2 regions of the Paenibacillus andongensis genome follow, and region 1 is predicted to be linked to the other one. Evidence: riboswitches for the same ligand, from Rfam matches in the RefSeq annotation. Region 1 holds a riboswitch; the other holds the start of a gene.
What was found. A riboswitch is a leader RNA that binds a small molecule or an ion and turns the genes downstream of it on or off. The one in region 1 is predicted to bind cyclic di-GMP.
Positions count from the first base shown of each region.

Region 2: linked by a shared signal. The riboswitch ahead of NYR53_RS32915 (putative bifunctional diguanylate cyclase/phosphodiesterase) and the one ahead of NYR53_RS02865 (hypothetical protein) in region 1 are both predicted to bind cyclic di-GMP.

Region 1 is NZ_CP104467.1:614,007-622,085, reverse strand. Features, by position in the region: gene NYR53_RS02895 (ABC transporter permease) at 1-834, opposite strand, end outside; gene NYR53_RS02890 (sugar ABC transporter ATP-binding protein) at 855-2,357, opposite strand; gene NYR53_RS02885 (PspA/IM30 family protein) at 2,549-3,235, opposite strand; gene NYR53_RS02880 (PspC domain-containing protein) at 3,239-3,697, opposite strand; gene NYR53_RS02875 (PspA/IM30 family protein) at 3,700-4,362, opposite strand; gene NYR53_RS02870 (hypothetical protein) at 4,406-4,702, opposite strand; gene NYR53_RS02865 (hypothetical protein) at 5,026-5,268, opposite strand; cyclic di-GMP riboswitch class I at 5,316-5,410, opposite strand; gene NYR53_RS02860 (S-layer homology domain-containing protein) at 5,621-8,079, opposite strand, start outside.
Region 2 is NZ_CP104467.1:7,329,374-7,337,452, reverse strand. Features, by position in the region: gene NYR53_RS32930 (S-layer homology domain-containing protein) at 57-2,417, shown strand; gene NYR53_RS32925 (hypothetical protein) at 2,562-2,723, opposite strand; gene ilvA (threonine ammonia-lyase IlvA) at 2,890-4,146, shown strand; cyclic di-GMP riboswitch class I at 4,211-4,299, shown strand; gene NYR53_RS32915 (putative bifunctional diguanylate cyclase/phosphodiesterase) at 4,386-5,924, shown strand; gene NYR53_RS32910 (BMP family lipoprotein) at 6,181-7,248, shown strand; gene NYR53_RS32905 (ABC transporter ATP-binding protein) at 7,378-8,079, shown strand, end outside.

The sequences.
Region 1 (8,079 bases):
TAAGGAAGTGCCGCCGATGACCACAGCTGCAATTGCCTCCAGCTCATAACCAGACCCAAGCGCGGGTTGAGCGGAATTGAGACGGGAAGCCATCATAATGCCGGCGATCCCGCTGAATACACCAGTTAGCGAGTAGATGACGATTTTCCAATAGTCTACATTAACGCCGGAAAGCCTCGTGGATTCTTCATTGCTCCCCAGGGCAAAGTTATAGCGTCCAATGATCGTCCTCGATAGAATAATGCTGGCAATAACGGCAGCGCCGAAGAAGACGAGAATCGCGTTAGGAATTTCGAAGCCGGGGATGATCGAATTAAGCATGGACCCCATCGAAATCTGCGAGAATGCCGGCGTATCGTTAAAATAGATCGGCTTCGTCCCCGAGATGACGAGTGAAAGTCCTTTGGTCACCATCATCATAGCTAGTGTGGCAATGAAAGGCGGAATTTTCATCTTCGCCACGAGCAGCCCGCTGATGAGACCGCAAATGGCTCCTGTGGCGATGCCCCCGATAATGCCAAGCGGCATCGGTAAATGCCAAGTTGTAATGATGACTCCCGCCATCACCGATGAGAAGGTCATCACCGTTCCGACGGCTAAATCAATCCCCGAGGTGATGATAACGAACGTTGAACCTAGAGCAAGCACACCGATAACGGCTGTTGAAAGCATAATCGCTACGATGTTATCGAATTGAAAAAAATTGCTGGAAGATACCGAGAAGATAATAACTAGCATAATCAAGCTGGCGAAAGCCAGCAGCTTCTGTGCAGCGCCCGTTTGCCCAGACATCGTGGGCACTATTTTTTTACCTACAAGCCATGTTGACATCATGATTCCTCCTAAGACTTATGCTAACTGATTCGCATGGTGGCATATTTCATAATCGCTTCCTGCGTGGCGTCCTGTTGGCGAAGCTCGCCGGTAATGCGCCCTTCACACATGACCATGATGCGGTGGCTCATGCGCAATATTTCAGGCAGTTCCGATGAAATCATAATGATCGATTTCCCCTGCGCAGCGAGCTCATCCAGCAGCTTATAAATCTCCGTCTTCGCGCCAACATCGATCCCTCGTGTGGGCTCATCGAAGATGAGAATGTCGCAATCTCGAAGCAGCCATTTACCGATAACGACCTTCTGTTGATTGCCGCCTGACAGAAATTTGACTTGCTGATGAATGCTTGGTGTCTTGATTTGAAGCGCTTCCACAAAGTGTGAAGCTGACTGATCAATTTTGCCGTCGTGCATCCACCCAAGCAGGCGTCTCGCTTTGCGATAAGAGGCTATGGCGATATTCGTCTTCACATCCATATCCACCATGAGCCCATAGCGTTTACGATCCTCGGATAAATAACCGATGCCATGCTTCACGGCATCATGCGGGGTTTTGAGCTGGACCTTGTGCCCGTGGATGCGTATGTCGCCTGAGTCAATCGCATCTGCTCCGAAAATGGCCCTCGCTACTTCGGTACGACCGGCTCCCATAAGACCCGCGAAGCCAAGAATCTCACCTTTTGCCAAATGAAAGGTGACATCTTTCACAGCAGAACCGCGGTTCAGATTCGTAACCTCGAGTACTCTTGTCTCTGAAGTACCGATGGCGATCTGCTGATTGCTGACATACAGTTCACGACCAACCATCATCGCAATGATCTGATCGATGGACGTATCTTTCGTCTGCACGGTATCGATATAGCGGCCGTCACGCATGACGGTGATGCGATCGGTAATTCGCTTCAACTCTTCCATCCGGTGAGAAATATAGACGATGCCTACCCCCCGCCCGCGCAATTGTTCGATGATCCTAAACAGATCCTCGATTTCCGCATTGGTAAGTGCCGCCGTCGGCTCATCCATGATGAGTACTTCGGATTGAAATGACAACGCCTTGGCGATTTCCACCATTTGCTGCTTGGCGACTGTCAGCTCCGACACCTTCGTGCGCGGATCGAGCTGGAGATTCATTTCGTTCAGCAATTGCTGTGCCTGATCGTTCAACTTCCGATCATCGACGAACAGCTTGATTCCCTTCCTCGGCTCTCGCCCTATAAATATATTTTGGGCTATCGTCAGATCTGGCATTAAATTCAGCTCTTGATGAATCATCGAGATGCCAAGCTGCTGAGCCGCTCTCGTATTGGGGATGTTCACTTCCTTGCCTTTCAAGATGATTCTGCCTTCATCTTTCTGATAGACACCCGTAGCGATTTTCATTAACGTGGATTTTCCGGCGCCGTTCTCGCCAACAAGCGCATGCACTTCACCGGCTGCCAACTCCAGACGACATTGATGGAGGGCGTGCACACCAGGAAAATGCTTCTCAATTCCTTCCATCCGGACCAGAGCTTCACTCATGACCTCACCTCGTGTTTCGTTTTAACATTTCTTTCGTGCTCCTGTGCTAATTCTATCTGTAATCTGCTGGAAAAAGAGTGGATAAATCTCTGCAAAAAAGTTGAAAATCTTATGATTTTGTAAGCCTCTAAGCCCCTGGAAAACACAAAAAAGCCCCTCACAAAAAGGGGCTTCTCACTAAACACCGTTCATTACTCGGCTTCTTTGCTGCTTAATTTCTCTTTCAGCAAATTCAACTGCTCATCAACTTTAGCTTGCTTTGCAACGTCAACAGGTGTATAGCTGCCTACTGAACCTGCTGGTACGTAAGGCTTGCGAGCGATTTCCGCTTCAACTTCCAATTGGATAATTTTCTCTTCCATACGTTGGAAGCCGCGGGATGCGTTGCCGCTTTCGATGACGCCATTGTAGGATACTTGTGCCATTTGTTTTTTGGCTTTAGCCAGTTGAGCGCGGGACACAAGCTCGTTGCGTTTGTTACGCAGTTTGTAGAACTCATCTTTCATTTCGTGCAGCTGCTGTGTTAACTCATCCGCATGCGCTTTGGAAGCAGTATATAGATCAGTGTACTCAACAATTTTATCTTCGTGGTACAATTTTTCTTCGACGGCTTGGCGAGCGATTGCCTCTTGGCCATTTTTGATTGCTGCGGAAGCTTTGGCTTCACGGTCAGCCACGAGACGAACAGACTCTTCCAGACGTTGTTTCAGCTTGCGCTCATTGGCGATTTGTCTAGCAACAGTCACTTCAGCTTGCGCGATTTCTTGCTCCATATCCCGCAAATATTGGTTCAACATAACGATCGGATCCTCAATTTTATCCAATACCTCGTGAATTGATGCTTTTGTCATATCTTTCATTCTTGTAAATACTCCCATGGTTTACACGTCTCCTTTTTTAATATCAATTGGTTGTTGTTCGAAGCGAGCGACTTTGGCTCTCAGTTCTTCTACTTCTCTTTGCAGAGCTTTCTTTTCAATGTCTTTCATCATCTCGTCGATGTTGTTTACTTTCCCTGCGTCGTACGGAGTATTGTACCCTGTATGTTGTGGCGCATGGTTAGGGTGGGGGGGCTTGTGAGCGTTCCAAGCACCGCCATTATAGCCTTGACGGCCATATGAGCCAGCATAAGGATCAAATGGAGGCTGATCGTACCCAGGTTCCTTCGGAATAACAAGTGCAGCTACAAAGTAGATGAAAATGACCGTTCCTCCGGTGAAAATTGTGGTAATCACCACTAACAAACGTAATAGCGTTGCATCTACATTCATGGCCTCGGCGAGTCCGCCGCATAGACCAGTAACCTTCTTATCTCTTCGTGAGCGATAAAGTTTGCTCATGATTACTTGGCTCCCTCCTGCTGCAGTCTGTTTCTCAGAGCTTCCATTTCAGCATCTACGGCCGAGTTGCCCCCGCTATAGTAACTTTCGCGCCCCATTCGTCTTACATCGCGAAGCGTTCTTGCATGGAGCTCCATATCGGAAACGCGCTCTTCCAAGCGACCGAACATCCGTGGTGTCGCATCCTGCGCCACACTGCTGCGAGCATGCAATCTTTGCTGCAACCTTGCGGACTCCATTCGCGCTAAGTAGTAGCTGCGTTTGTCTGCCACTTCTTTGTAATCAGCTTTGAGCTGCTGCAGCTCTTCATCCAAATCAAGGATGGACTGCTTCGCTTGATCGTACAACTCATGATACTGCTCGCTTTTCTCTTCGGCTTGCAGCTTCTCTTGAAGCACGATCCTTGCCATATGTTCTTCGCCGGCCTTCAGAGCAAGCAACGCTTGATGCTCGCGCTTCTCTTTGGTTTCCAGCGCCGTCAGATATTGCTGCCGGAGTGAAGCTGCGTGGCTTACGCATTGTTGATACAGTCTCTCGGACTGTTGAAGCTGCTCACGCTGCGCTGCTAAGTACTGGTCAATCAAGCGGACCGGATCTTCCGATCGCTCCAGATGTTCATTCAGTGTCGCTACGGTAATGTCTCTCATTCGCCTAAGTAGGCTCATCTCTCATACCACCTTTTTCACTCTCTGTATTCGTTTCATTGCCTTACACCGTTCTTCTTGTCAACATCGAAATTCCGTAACCGATCAACCCAATCGCCAGTAGAATGATGATCCAACCAGCTAATTTACCAATCAGGATGATACCGCCAAGCCCTGCAATAATCCAACCGATTTTGCTGCCGTTCTGTATACCTACATAACCAAGGCCGACCATTCCTATTGGAATCAAGTATCCCATCACCGAGCCAATAAATGGTCCCATGTGAATGCCTAGCTTATTTAACAGAATCAGTGCACCGAATGCGATTAGCAGAGCGGCTAAGCCTGTATTTCTTTTCATCGTTTCGTCACCGCCTTTCGTTGTTTGCTGTGTTGTTTGCTGTGCTCTTGTTCATGTCTTTATTTTAGGTAAAAACGAAGCTTTCCAAAACGGACTAACGACGGTATTTGTTCCTAGACCTTAGTCGGGGCGCGTCTAAGACCTGTGATAGAGCGCGATGAATACGACAGTCTTTACTTAGCAAGCTTGGTAACCCAGGGGGTAATATTCTGAGCCAGGCATTTGTGAACGTGTTATGGGACAGAATAAAAAAACTACCAAGCGAGGTCGCAAGGTAGCTGATCATTTATTTACATCATGCATTTAATGAAAGTACAACACTATTATGAAGCAAAAAAAGTTCTATCCGGAAAGCCCTCTCCCTCCGTATAACATCTTGCAATAGCCGAAGCAGCCCTCATGAACATATGGTCTTTGGTAGTACCCGGGATTCTCTCTATCTGCCGAAACTCTTCATTAACTAGATTAAATTCAATTTCACCCATACTTTCTTCTGTTGGACCAAATTTATAAATAACCTTCTCGGCATCGTCGAACACTTTAATCAACATCAGATATGTTGCCATTTTTCGCCCCTCCCTTCCTTTTTTGGCAATAAAAAAACAAGCCTCTAAAGAGTAACCCGGCTATCATCCCAAGAGATTTGACTCATGGCTTAGACCCGTGGCTTTGCGTCTCCACCTTTCGATGGATTTGCCTTTGTTCATTATTGCTTGATATTAGGTGTGTTTCAGTGATTATTTCTAGTTGTAAAGTACTATCTATTTTCCATGGTATTCCATTAAATAATGAAATTCAACATATTTCTACAAAAAAGAAGGACTTTGCACGCAAAGTGTGTGATTTCATACAAAAAAGGCCAACCAGAGTACTGGTTGACCTAAGAGAACTACATATCTCTCACGGGTCATTATTATTTTACTTCTGTATAGACAATAACGCACCATTTACATAATAATACAGCATTCTATTCTGATCAAAGAAGATTTCTGTTGCTGTCCCCAGCGCCAAAGAATCAACCTTCTGATAGGTCGCCGCACTGTATATCCCATTTTTACCAACCAGCAGCTCTCCATTAGCACTCGCTGCATAAATCGGTTCTGGCAATGTACTGATTACCTGCGCAACATTATTGAGATCAAGGACCTTATTCTTTACGACCAGTTTCCCTTGATTTTCCAACAATAGAACCGGAGTATCCAAGGGATCTCTCAAGAAGTTCGGGTAACTTAGGCTGGATTCGCCTGATTTGGTTACGCTATTGCCACTAACGGAATATGCCAATACGTTGGAGCCGGCATTTCCTGCATTCCAGCCAGACTGATACCATGTAAAGAATGTGCTCTTTTTGCTGGAGAAAGCCAGATCGCCAACCCCTTTGATCACAGTTCCGTAGTTTACGGCTGCAAAGGAAGTCGAATTGAACGCCAGCAGCGTCGGCTCCCAATCACCCATCACAACATACAGAATCCCGTTTTTATGGTAGATATGTCTATGAGCGATGTCACCGGAATCAACAGTTGACGTGTAAGTCAAGTGCCTTAAAATTTGTAAATCAGTTATGCGCACTTCCGTTATGAGATTATTTAGATCATCATTCACGATAAAGAGACTTGAACCGTCTTCCGATATAGTAAGTCCGGCAGGACGATATGGAAGCTTGACTGTTTTTACAATCGTCTGTGATTGAAGATCAACCACATATAGATTGCGGAACGCTTCGTCGATGGCATAAGCTTTCTTATTTGCGGAATCGTAAGCAATGTCGACAACTCTGCCGTCCAACTGGACACCAGGCACCGCAATAGGGGCAATCGCTTCGATTGAATTCTTTTCTACAATTTCGACGATATTCTTTCCGTCTAGCGTAGATACAGAAATCAATCGATTGGTACCATTAAATACATTCTTGGCTGTACCGTCCAAGTGATAGAGCCCGCTTTTATTAAAATTGGTGTAATCATAGACTTGTATCGCATTGTTCTTCGCTGTGTAAAAAATGTTTTTTGACAGATCAAAGGTAATACCGTCATATGCTTGTCCAAGTCCGTATACAAATTTCATATCGTCGTACTTATTGCTTGTTGCCATAAATACGTTGCCGGAACCGTTAAAGATGTAGGCACCGTCCGGAGAAATGGTGAAATTCGTCGACATTGCATAATCGCCATGGTACGGAGAATCGTAACCGCCTGGCTCGACGTATTGTCCGTTCGTTACGTTATACGCTCCAAGGTCTCTCGGTGACGTATCCGTTGTGATCGTATAGAGCTTATTCCCTAAAGGATGCGTTTGGATATAACTCTGTTGGCGAATATCGCTTGAACCCACCTCCGCAAAGGTCTTCAAATCATATGACTTAATCTTCGTCCACTGCCCTGAACCAGATGACACGTAGAGATAACCGGAAACGACTGCGACATCAAAGGGGTCAATCGCAATATTATGTGTTCCTTCAAGCGTAAGGGTAGCCGCATTCACAACCGCAATTGCGCCTTGTTGCTGTGCAATATACGTATAGGAAGAATGTTCCGCTTTTAGCAAGGAAACGTAGATTTTACCGTCTGCATATGTGAGACTCTCCGGTGCTAGGTCAAACGCAATGGAGGTTTTATCACCTGTTTCGTAATTGACGCGATAAAGCTTTTTGTTCGTTTTATCTGTGATATAGAGAATTGGCTCCGATGGATGTTTCAACGTATTCGTGATCTCAAAATCCAGAGCTATGTGTGCATTATAATAAGTTGTAGCAAAAGCAATGCTGCTTGGTCTGGATTCCACGCCAATTCTATCCATTGCTGATGTAACGACATAATATCGTGTCGTATGTGGAAGATTCGTGCTATCGACATAGGTCGTTCCGGTTACCGTAATCGGTTTACCATTTTGATCCTCCAAGGGAACAAACTTGCCAGTAGCAGTTGCGCTGTAATAAATATGGTACTGGTCCGCATTCGCAACTGGGTTCCATTGCAAAGCGATCTCCCTATTCGATACTGTGGATGCTTTTAGACCAGTTGGAGACTCAAGTTGATCATAAATCCCATCAAGTTCCCAATCACTTCCGTTCCATGTTGCAAAAACAAGATACTGACTTCCGTAAACGAGCGTAATCCTATCCCCTGCAGCGAGCGGCACCGCCTGTTCTGTCAGCTGATTACCTAGATCATGGACAGCGTAACTGCCATTGATTTGATAAGAAATCATCTCGTTGCCAACATAATAAACCTGAGCATACACGCTTTCGTTAACAGTAATGCTGGATAACAGAACCCCGGAATAATGCTTTGTTGAATTTCGTTTGGTTACGTCATACGGAGCTGGAGAAACCGATCCGCCTATAATGCTGTAGATTCCTACGTCTTCTACCGTCCCAC
Region 2 (8,079 bases), 920 kb from region 1:
TTTCTAATGCTTTAAAGCTGTTATTGAAACGTAAAACGTTGAGGAGGAAGATGACTTTGAAATTAATCAAACAAGCAGGAACGTTGGTACTCGCTTCGACACTGCTGCTAACTGCTGCACCTGGGGTTTGGGCGGCCGAAGCTGCTGTAGGAAGCACATCCATTGCACCCCCTATATCTCCTGGTAAAGAGGATAAACAGCTAGATGCCAAAATAACCAAAGAACAAGCCATTGAACGAGTTAAGACCTACATAACGCTGCCGGAAGGCTATACGTTTCAATCCATCAGTCTGAATGCTTATTACAGCATGAATGGCCGGAATTTCCCAACGTGGAACATTAATTACACCAAAACGGTGAAAGATCGGAATTACGGCTCATTAAACGTATCGATTAACGGCTTAGACGGAACGCTGACCTCCTTTTACATGAATGACAATGACCCTGACCACAAACCAAGCTATCCGCCGAAAGTGGATTTCAAAGCTGCCAAGGAAGTCGCTTCTGCCTTTATAGGCAAAGTGAATCCAGATAAGCAGAAGGAGCTTGTATACAATGATACAGAAGAAAATGCCTTTCGTACGCCGCTGAATGGTAATTATCAGTACAATATTCGGTTCGATCGATCTGTTGGCGGTGTGCCTTTTGCTCCGAATGGTATCAGTGTGGTCGTCAATGGGGAAGGACAGGTTACGAATTATAACTACAATTGGGATGACAATGTCACGTTTCAGCAGAATGTAACGCCGATTTCCAAGGAGAAAGCTGCTCAAATGTTCCGCGACAAGGCAAATCTTTCTTTGCTTTATCAGATTCCATATGGTGCAAAAGGCAAGAAATTACCGATTATTTCTTATATGCTGGGTGGCTTTTCCCTAAATGCAGAAACCGGTGAGATCTGGAATCCAGTCAAAGGGATGGAAGATACGGAGGGGAATAAGCCGTTAACCGACAAGCCATTGGCTGCTAAGCCTACTGCTACGTTGGACCTGACGAAGGAAGAGGCTATTAAAAAGGTGAACGAGGCTTTCAACCTTTCTTCTGACTACAAAATCCAAGAAGCATCCTATAATGAATCGACCAACCCTGAAACAGGGGAAACCAATTCGAACTGGAATTTAAGTTGGAATGAGGCGACTGAGAAGGATTCCAAAGTTAAAATCGTTGGCAAAGGCGCATGGGCTAGCGTGAACAGCAAGACCGGAGAGATTATGAATTTCAACAGTTACATCCCTTACGGACCTGACGCTGATAAAGATATTGAGGGTAAAATTGCTCTGGAAGATGCGATAACAAAAGGTGTTGATTTTGTGAAAAAGCAGCTTCCTGCTTATACCGATCAGTTGTCGCTTCGTGCACAAACGGCTAAAAGTTATTCGGAAGATCAGCTGAAGCATATGCGTAATTGGGATATTAGTTTTAAGCGTGTGATTGATGGTGTGAATGCCGGGAACGAAGAAGTAACGGTAAGCATCGATCGTGTGACTGGTCAAATTGTCGGCTATCACTTCTCCATCAGCAATATGCCATATCCACTGCAAAAGCCGCAGGTGATGGCGATTGATAAAGCCAAGGATCTCTGGCTCGCGCAGTTCGACATCAAGTTAAATTATGTGGCCCAAGGCAGCGGGTTCATCGGTGGCATTCCACTGGAGAAATACAGAGTGATGGTAGCGGCTGGGGATGTTCCGCAATCCATGGATATGAAAACAGACGGGAAACTCGAAGCCAAGCTTGTCTATTCACTCGTTCCCAAATTCAACCGTGAACCTTTCCTCTTGGATGCGCAAAACGGTCAATGGCGGAATAGTGAAACGGGTGAAGTGATTTCCTTGGATAAAGTGACAGTAAGCGACATTGACCATCACTGGGCTAAAAATGAGCTTCAGCTTATGCTCGATTATCAAGCGCTGGATGTGAAGGATGGCAAAGTAAATCCAGATCAAACGATCCAACGGGGTGAGTTGGTTAAAATGCTTGTTATTGCCATGAATGGCGGTAACGGTGGTATTTATTACGGGGCAGAACGGAAGGCGTCTTTCGCCGATGTGAGCAAATCTTCTCCTTATTTTGCCTATGTCGAAAATGCGGTTGATCGCGGTTTGCTGGATGTAGGTGCTGATTTCAATCCGGAAGCTGCAATGAATCGAGAAGAAATGGCTCAGCTAATTGTGAAGGCGCTAGGCTACAAGAGTCTAACGAAGTTCGATGGTATTTTCAATGGTAATTTCGCAGATGCTGTTAAGCTTAAGCATGTTGGTGACGCAGCGATTGTGGTGGGGCTGAATATTATGTCTCTGAATGATGGACAATTTGAACCTCAGCAAGAAGTGACAAAAGCACAGGCGGCTAGCGCCTTCTACCGCTTCTTGCAAAAACGTTCTGAGCTTCAGGAGCAGCCTCGGTACTATTACTAAGTAAGAGCTCGAGTTAGTTAACTCCTCTCATAACCATAAAAGAAGCCTCTAAATCCACTTATTAGTGGGTTTGAGGCTTCTTGTGGTTGAGCGGGAAATAGATGTTAATGTACCCTCTCTGATTAGGGCTCTTACATCCTAGCTCTAGAACATTGGGAATACATAACGAACTAGGAAATACAGAACGCCGAAAATGATGACGATATAAGCAGCGTATTTGATGAAAGTAGAAGCAACTAGACTGGAATCCGATTTTTTCTCCACATGGCGTTCTTCGATATCGATATTGCGAGGCTGAGTCGACATTTGAATCACTCCTTTGAAGTTGTATTGCTATGTAATACCCTGCTGGGCATGAAGTGAAACACAGGAAGAGCGCTGCCAATATTATTTTCGTACAGGCGGACAGAGTTGTGCTACAATAATCTGTAAAACTTTAATAGCTTAATGTGGAGAAAGGAAGTAAGAGAAAATGGTTGTTTCCAGTAAAGTAGGTTTGGAAGATATTATTAGGGCCAATCATGTGCTCAGCAGGGTGATCGAACCATCGCCTCTGCAACGCAATGAGCTGCTCTCTAACTTGTATGAATGCAACGTTTATCTTAAACGTGAAGATATGCAAATTGTTCGTTCTTTCAAAATTCGCGGAGCGTATAATGTGATCCAAAGCTTAACACCGGAGGAACGCGAAGCGGGTGTCGTGTGTGCGAGCGCTGGCAATCATGCGCAGGGCGTGGCTTACTCCTGTAAACAGCTCGGTATTGAAGGCAAAATCTTCATGCCGACTACAACGCCTAGACAAAAGATTTCCCAAGTTAAGCTATTCGGCGGATCTTTTGTTGAAGTTATTCTCACAGGTGATTCATTCGATGATTCCTCTAACCAAGCCAAGGCCTACTGTGCTCAAGAGAATAAGGTGTTCATACACCCTTTCGATGATGTCCGTACGATTGCCGGGCAAGGCACGGTTGGCCTCGAGATTTTGAATCAAATGCCCGAATCTCCTGACTTCATCTTTGCAACGATTGGCGGAGGCGGCCTTGCAGCGGGAGTTGCGACCTATCTGGATAGTGTTTCTCCACGAACGCGCATCATCGGTGTTGAGCCGGAGGGCGCGGCAAGCATGACGGAAGCGCTGAAGCAGGGGAAGGTCGTGACCTTATCCACGATTGATAAGTTCGTAGATGGAGCAGCCGTGAAGCAAGTGGGCGAGCTTACCTTTGAGATTTGCAAAGAAAAGCTGGAGGATATCGTCATTGTTCCTTCCGGCAAGGAATGTACAACCATTCTGGAACTTTACAACAATAACGCGATTGTCATTGAGCCCGCCGGCGCACTCCCGGTCGCAGCGCTTGATGCCTATCGGGAGCAGATTCGCGGTAAGAATGTGGTCTGTATCATCAGCGGTGGCAACAATGACATTGACCGTATGCAGCAGATTAAAGAAAGATCGCTTGTGTATGAAGGCTTGAAGCACTACTTTATTCTTAATTTTCCGCAGCGTGCTGGAGCCTTGCGCGAATTTCTGGAAGAAGTCTTAGGACCCACAGACGATATTACTCGATTTGAGTATACGAAAAAAAATAATAGGGACGATGCTCCGGCGCTGGTCGGCATTGAGCTCAAAAATAAAGATGACTACGAGGGGCTTATTGAGCGCCTATCTCAGAAAGATTATGGCTATATTGAAATAAATAAGGATCCCAAGCTCTTTAACTTGCTTATTTAAGGAAAAATAGCCAAATGTGGAATGAATATGATATAGTTAATTAGTCCCATTTATTGCTTCTTAATATCGTAAAAGGCAAACTTATCGAAAGATAAGGACGCAAAGCTTCAGATCTAAGGTTGCCCTCGCAACAATGATGGCTGGGCTGCCGACAGGTTGCAGTTTACCTAAACAGGTACACCTACGGCTATTCCGATTCGGAATAGCCTTTTTTTAATATCAGATACGGAGGTTTAAGAATGAGAGGCATATTTTCTAAGTGGATACAGCAAATGAAAGCGCAAACGTTGGTCTATATGGGCGTACTGGGCTTCTTTTTGTTGACCGTGAATCTACTTGCTGCTGCTTCTTTCTCCTTTTCACCTTACGTTTTCATTAGTATGCTTGTTCAAGCACTAATCTGTTTATTTTTTGCGAAGAGTATCCATCAATTGCTCCTTACTAGCAAAGAGCAGGAAGAAAAGAGCAAACAACTAGCCTTTCTTGCCTATCACGATACATTGACGGGATTACCCAATCGCCGTTTGTTTAATGACCGATTGGAGCGGGCACTTCTGCACGCGAAGCGTAATGAGCAACTGGCGGCTGTTATGTTTCTGGACATGGACAGGTTCAAAGATGTCAACGATTCATTAGGTCATGCCTATGGTGATCGTTTAATCCGCCTTGCAGCAGAACGTTTGCTGGGATGCCTGCGGGGATCGGATACGGTGTACCGCCAAGGTGGCGACGAGTTTACTATTTTACTAGAATCTTTTGCAAAACCTGATGACGCAAGAGTTGTAGCTTCTCGAATTCAAATGGCTCTGGAAGAGCCTTTTATCCTGGATGGGATGCCAGTAACCATAACGGCTAGTATAGGGATAGCTCTGTATCCGTTAGATGGCCAGCTGCCTGAGCAGCTTATGGCGTTTGCAGATGAAGCGATGTTTGCGGCCAAAAACCGGGGACATAACCAGTTCCAATTCTATGCCTCTGACATCGATGCCATGGTGAAGAGCAAAGCTCACATAGAGAAAGAGCTTCGATCGGCCTTAGATAACAATCAATTTGAAATCCTATATCAGCCTCAATATGAAATAACAAACCGTAAATTAATCGGAATGGAAGCGATCATTCATTGGAGCAAGGGAGACAACCTCCTAGCACATAGCATGGATTGGAAGAAAGCAGCCGAGGAAATGGGCTTCATGATCCCTATCGGGAAATGGGCTGTACGAACGGCTTGCAGACAGATGAGAATCTGGCAGGACGAGGGCTATACACCGCTGAGAATGACCCTAACAGTAACAGCTTCGCAGTTTAAAGATGAGCATTTTATTGAAGAAATTGCTGTTGTTTTGAAAGAAACAAGTATTGATCCGATGTTGGTGGAACTGGACCTTACGGAAAGTATCACATCATCTAATGTACAAGAGGCTAGCGAGAAATTGATTATGCTGAAGAAATTCGGTGTGCGTATCGTGATGGATGACTTGTGTACAGGCCTATTTACACGAAGCGGGCTCGAAGGGATGCCGCTTGATAGCGTTAAATTAGATAGTAATTTGATTCGGGATTTGGTAGACGACAATGAGAATCAACTGCTGGCTGCTGCCATTATTCGCATGGCTCACCGTCTAGGTCTGAATTTAATTGCAAAGGGTGTTGAAACAGAGGAACAACTTGAGCATTTGAGACTTTTGCAGTGCACGGAAGTGCAAGGAATGCTGTTTAGCAGCCCGCTGGGAACCGAACAATTCATGAGACTTATGAACGATAAAATTAACAAAGGGTAATCTAGATTTTATTGACCGGTGGTAGTATAATAAATAATTGGGGCTTGAAACCTATATTGTAGGGGCTTACAAAAAGACCATGTCAACTTGTATGACATAACGAATTATGTTATTTTGCAGGTGTATCGCTTTTCTCTTGGGTTTCAACATGATACACTCATCTATAGCCAGTCTTACATAATTTAACTTATTTTGGTCAACCTACAATGTAAGATTTCACGGTTTTAAATTAAATGATTCTATGGGGGTAATAATGATGAAGAAAATGCTTTCAACAGCTCTTATGGCTGTAACGGTTTCTGCATTGGCTCTTTCCGGCTGTGCCAAAAAAGAAGAAACGAAACCGGCGGCTTCAGCAACTCCAGCTACTACTGCAGCAGCTTCAGCAGCGCCAAGCAACAATAGCGGTAAAGACTTCAAAATCGGAATGGTTACCGATATTGGTGGCGTCAACGATAAATCTTTTAACCAAAGTGCATGGGAAGGTTTGAAGGCGCTTGAGAAACAAACAGGCGTTAAAGTGAAAAACCTTGAGAGTAAAGGCGATGCAGATTATACGCCTAACTTAAACCAATTCGTTAAAGACGGCTACAACCTGACTTGGGGTATCGGCTTCTTGATGGGCGATGCACTAAAAACAGTAGCCACACAAAACCCTAATGCTAAATTAGCGATCATTGATAATGTCGTTGAAGCTCCAAACGTAGAATCCGTAACATTCTCTGAGCAAGAAGGTTCTTACCTTGTTGGGGTAGTTGCAGGTCTAACAACAAAATCCAACAAAATCGGTTTCGTTGGCGGTATCGACATCCCGGTTATCAAACGTTTTGAAGCTGGTTTCGTAGCTGGCGTTAAAGCGGTTAATCCAAATGCTAAAGTTCAAATTAACTATACAGGCGCTTTTGATAAGCCTGATCTTGGTAAAGCAGCAGCAGCTACGATCTACAACGATGGCGCTGATGTTATTTTCCACGCAGCTGGTTCCACTGGTAACGGTGTATTTAACGAAGCGAAAGACCGCGCGAAAAACGGTAAAAAGGTTTGGGTTATCGGCGTAGATAAAGACCAATCCCTTGAATTCGGCGATGAAGTCACACTGACTTCCATGTTGAAACGTGTTGACACAGCCGTTGTTCGTGTTTCCAAAGACATTATCGACAACAAATTCCAAGGTGGTAAAGTGGTTACACTTGGTCTGAAAGATGACGGCGTAGGCCTTCCTGAAACTTCCAAGAAAAACGTAACACCTGAAATCTTGAAAAAAGTTGACGATTACAAAGCAAAAATCATCAGCGGCGAAATCAAAGTTCCTGAAAAACCTTAATTAAGGTATAAAAGGCATTGCGGTTACGAACGATAGATTTGTTTCTGTTCAAACAAGGCTAGTTATAATAACTAGCCTTGTTCTTTAGTTTAAGAGGTAATTAAAAAAATTGATCCTTAGGGTGATCTGATGAGTGAAGTAGTCCCTGTTGTTGAACTTTGCAACATTACGAAGCGGTTTCCAGGCATAGTGGCGAATGATGCCATTAGTTTAAAGCTGATGAAGGGTGAAATTCATGCCTTGCTTGGCGAAAATGGCGCGGGTAAATCAACACTAATGAACATTGTGTTCGGACTTTATCAGCCGGATGAAGGTAACATTAAAGTACAAGGCAAAGAAGTATTTATTGATAGTCCGAATCGTGCTATCGAGCTTGGCATTGGTATGGTGCATCAGCATTTCAAGCTGGTTCAGCCATTTACCGTGACAGAAAACATCATTTTGGGCATGGAGCCTAAAAAAGGATCAAAAATCGATTACAAAACAGCGCAAGACAAAGTACGCAAGTTATCGGAGCAATACGGTTTGCGTGTGGATCCCAAAGCGAGAATTGAAGATATCTCCGTCGGCATGCAGCAGCGTGTGGAAATATTGAAAACGCTGTATCGCGGCGCCGATATTCTTATTTTTGATGAACCGACAGCTGTACTAACGCCGCAAGAGATTAGTGAATTGATGGTCATTATGCGTAATCTCGTCAAAGAGGGCAAATCCATCATTCTCATTACACATAAGCTGAAAGAAATTATGGAGATCGCCGATACTGTGACGATCATTCGTCGGGGCAAAGTGATTGATTCGTTGGATATTTCGAAGACGAATCCACAGATT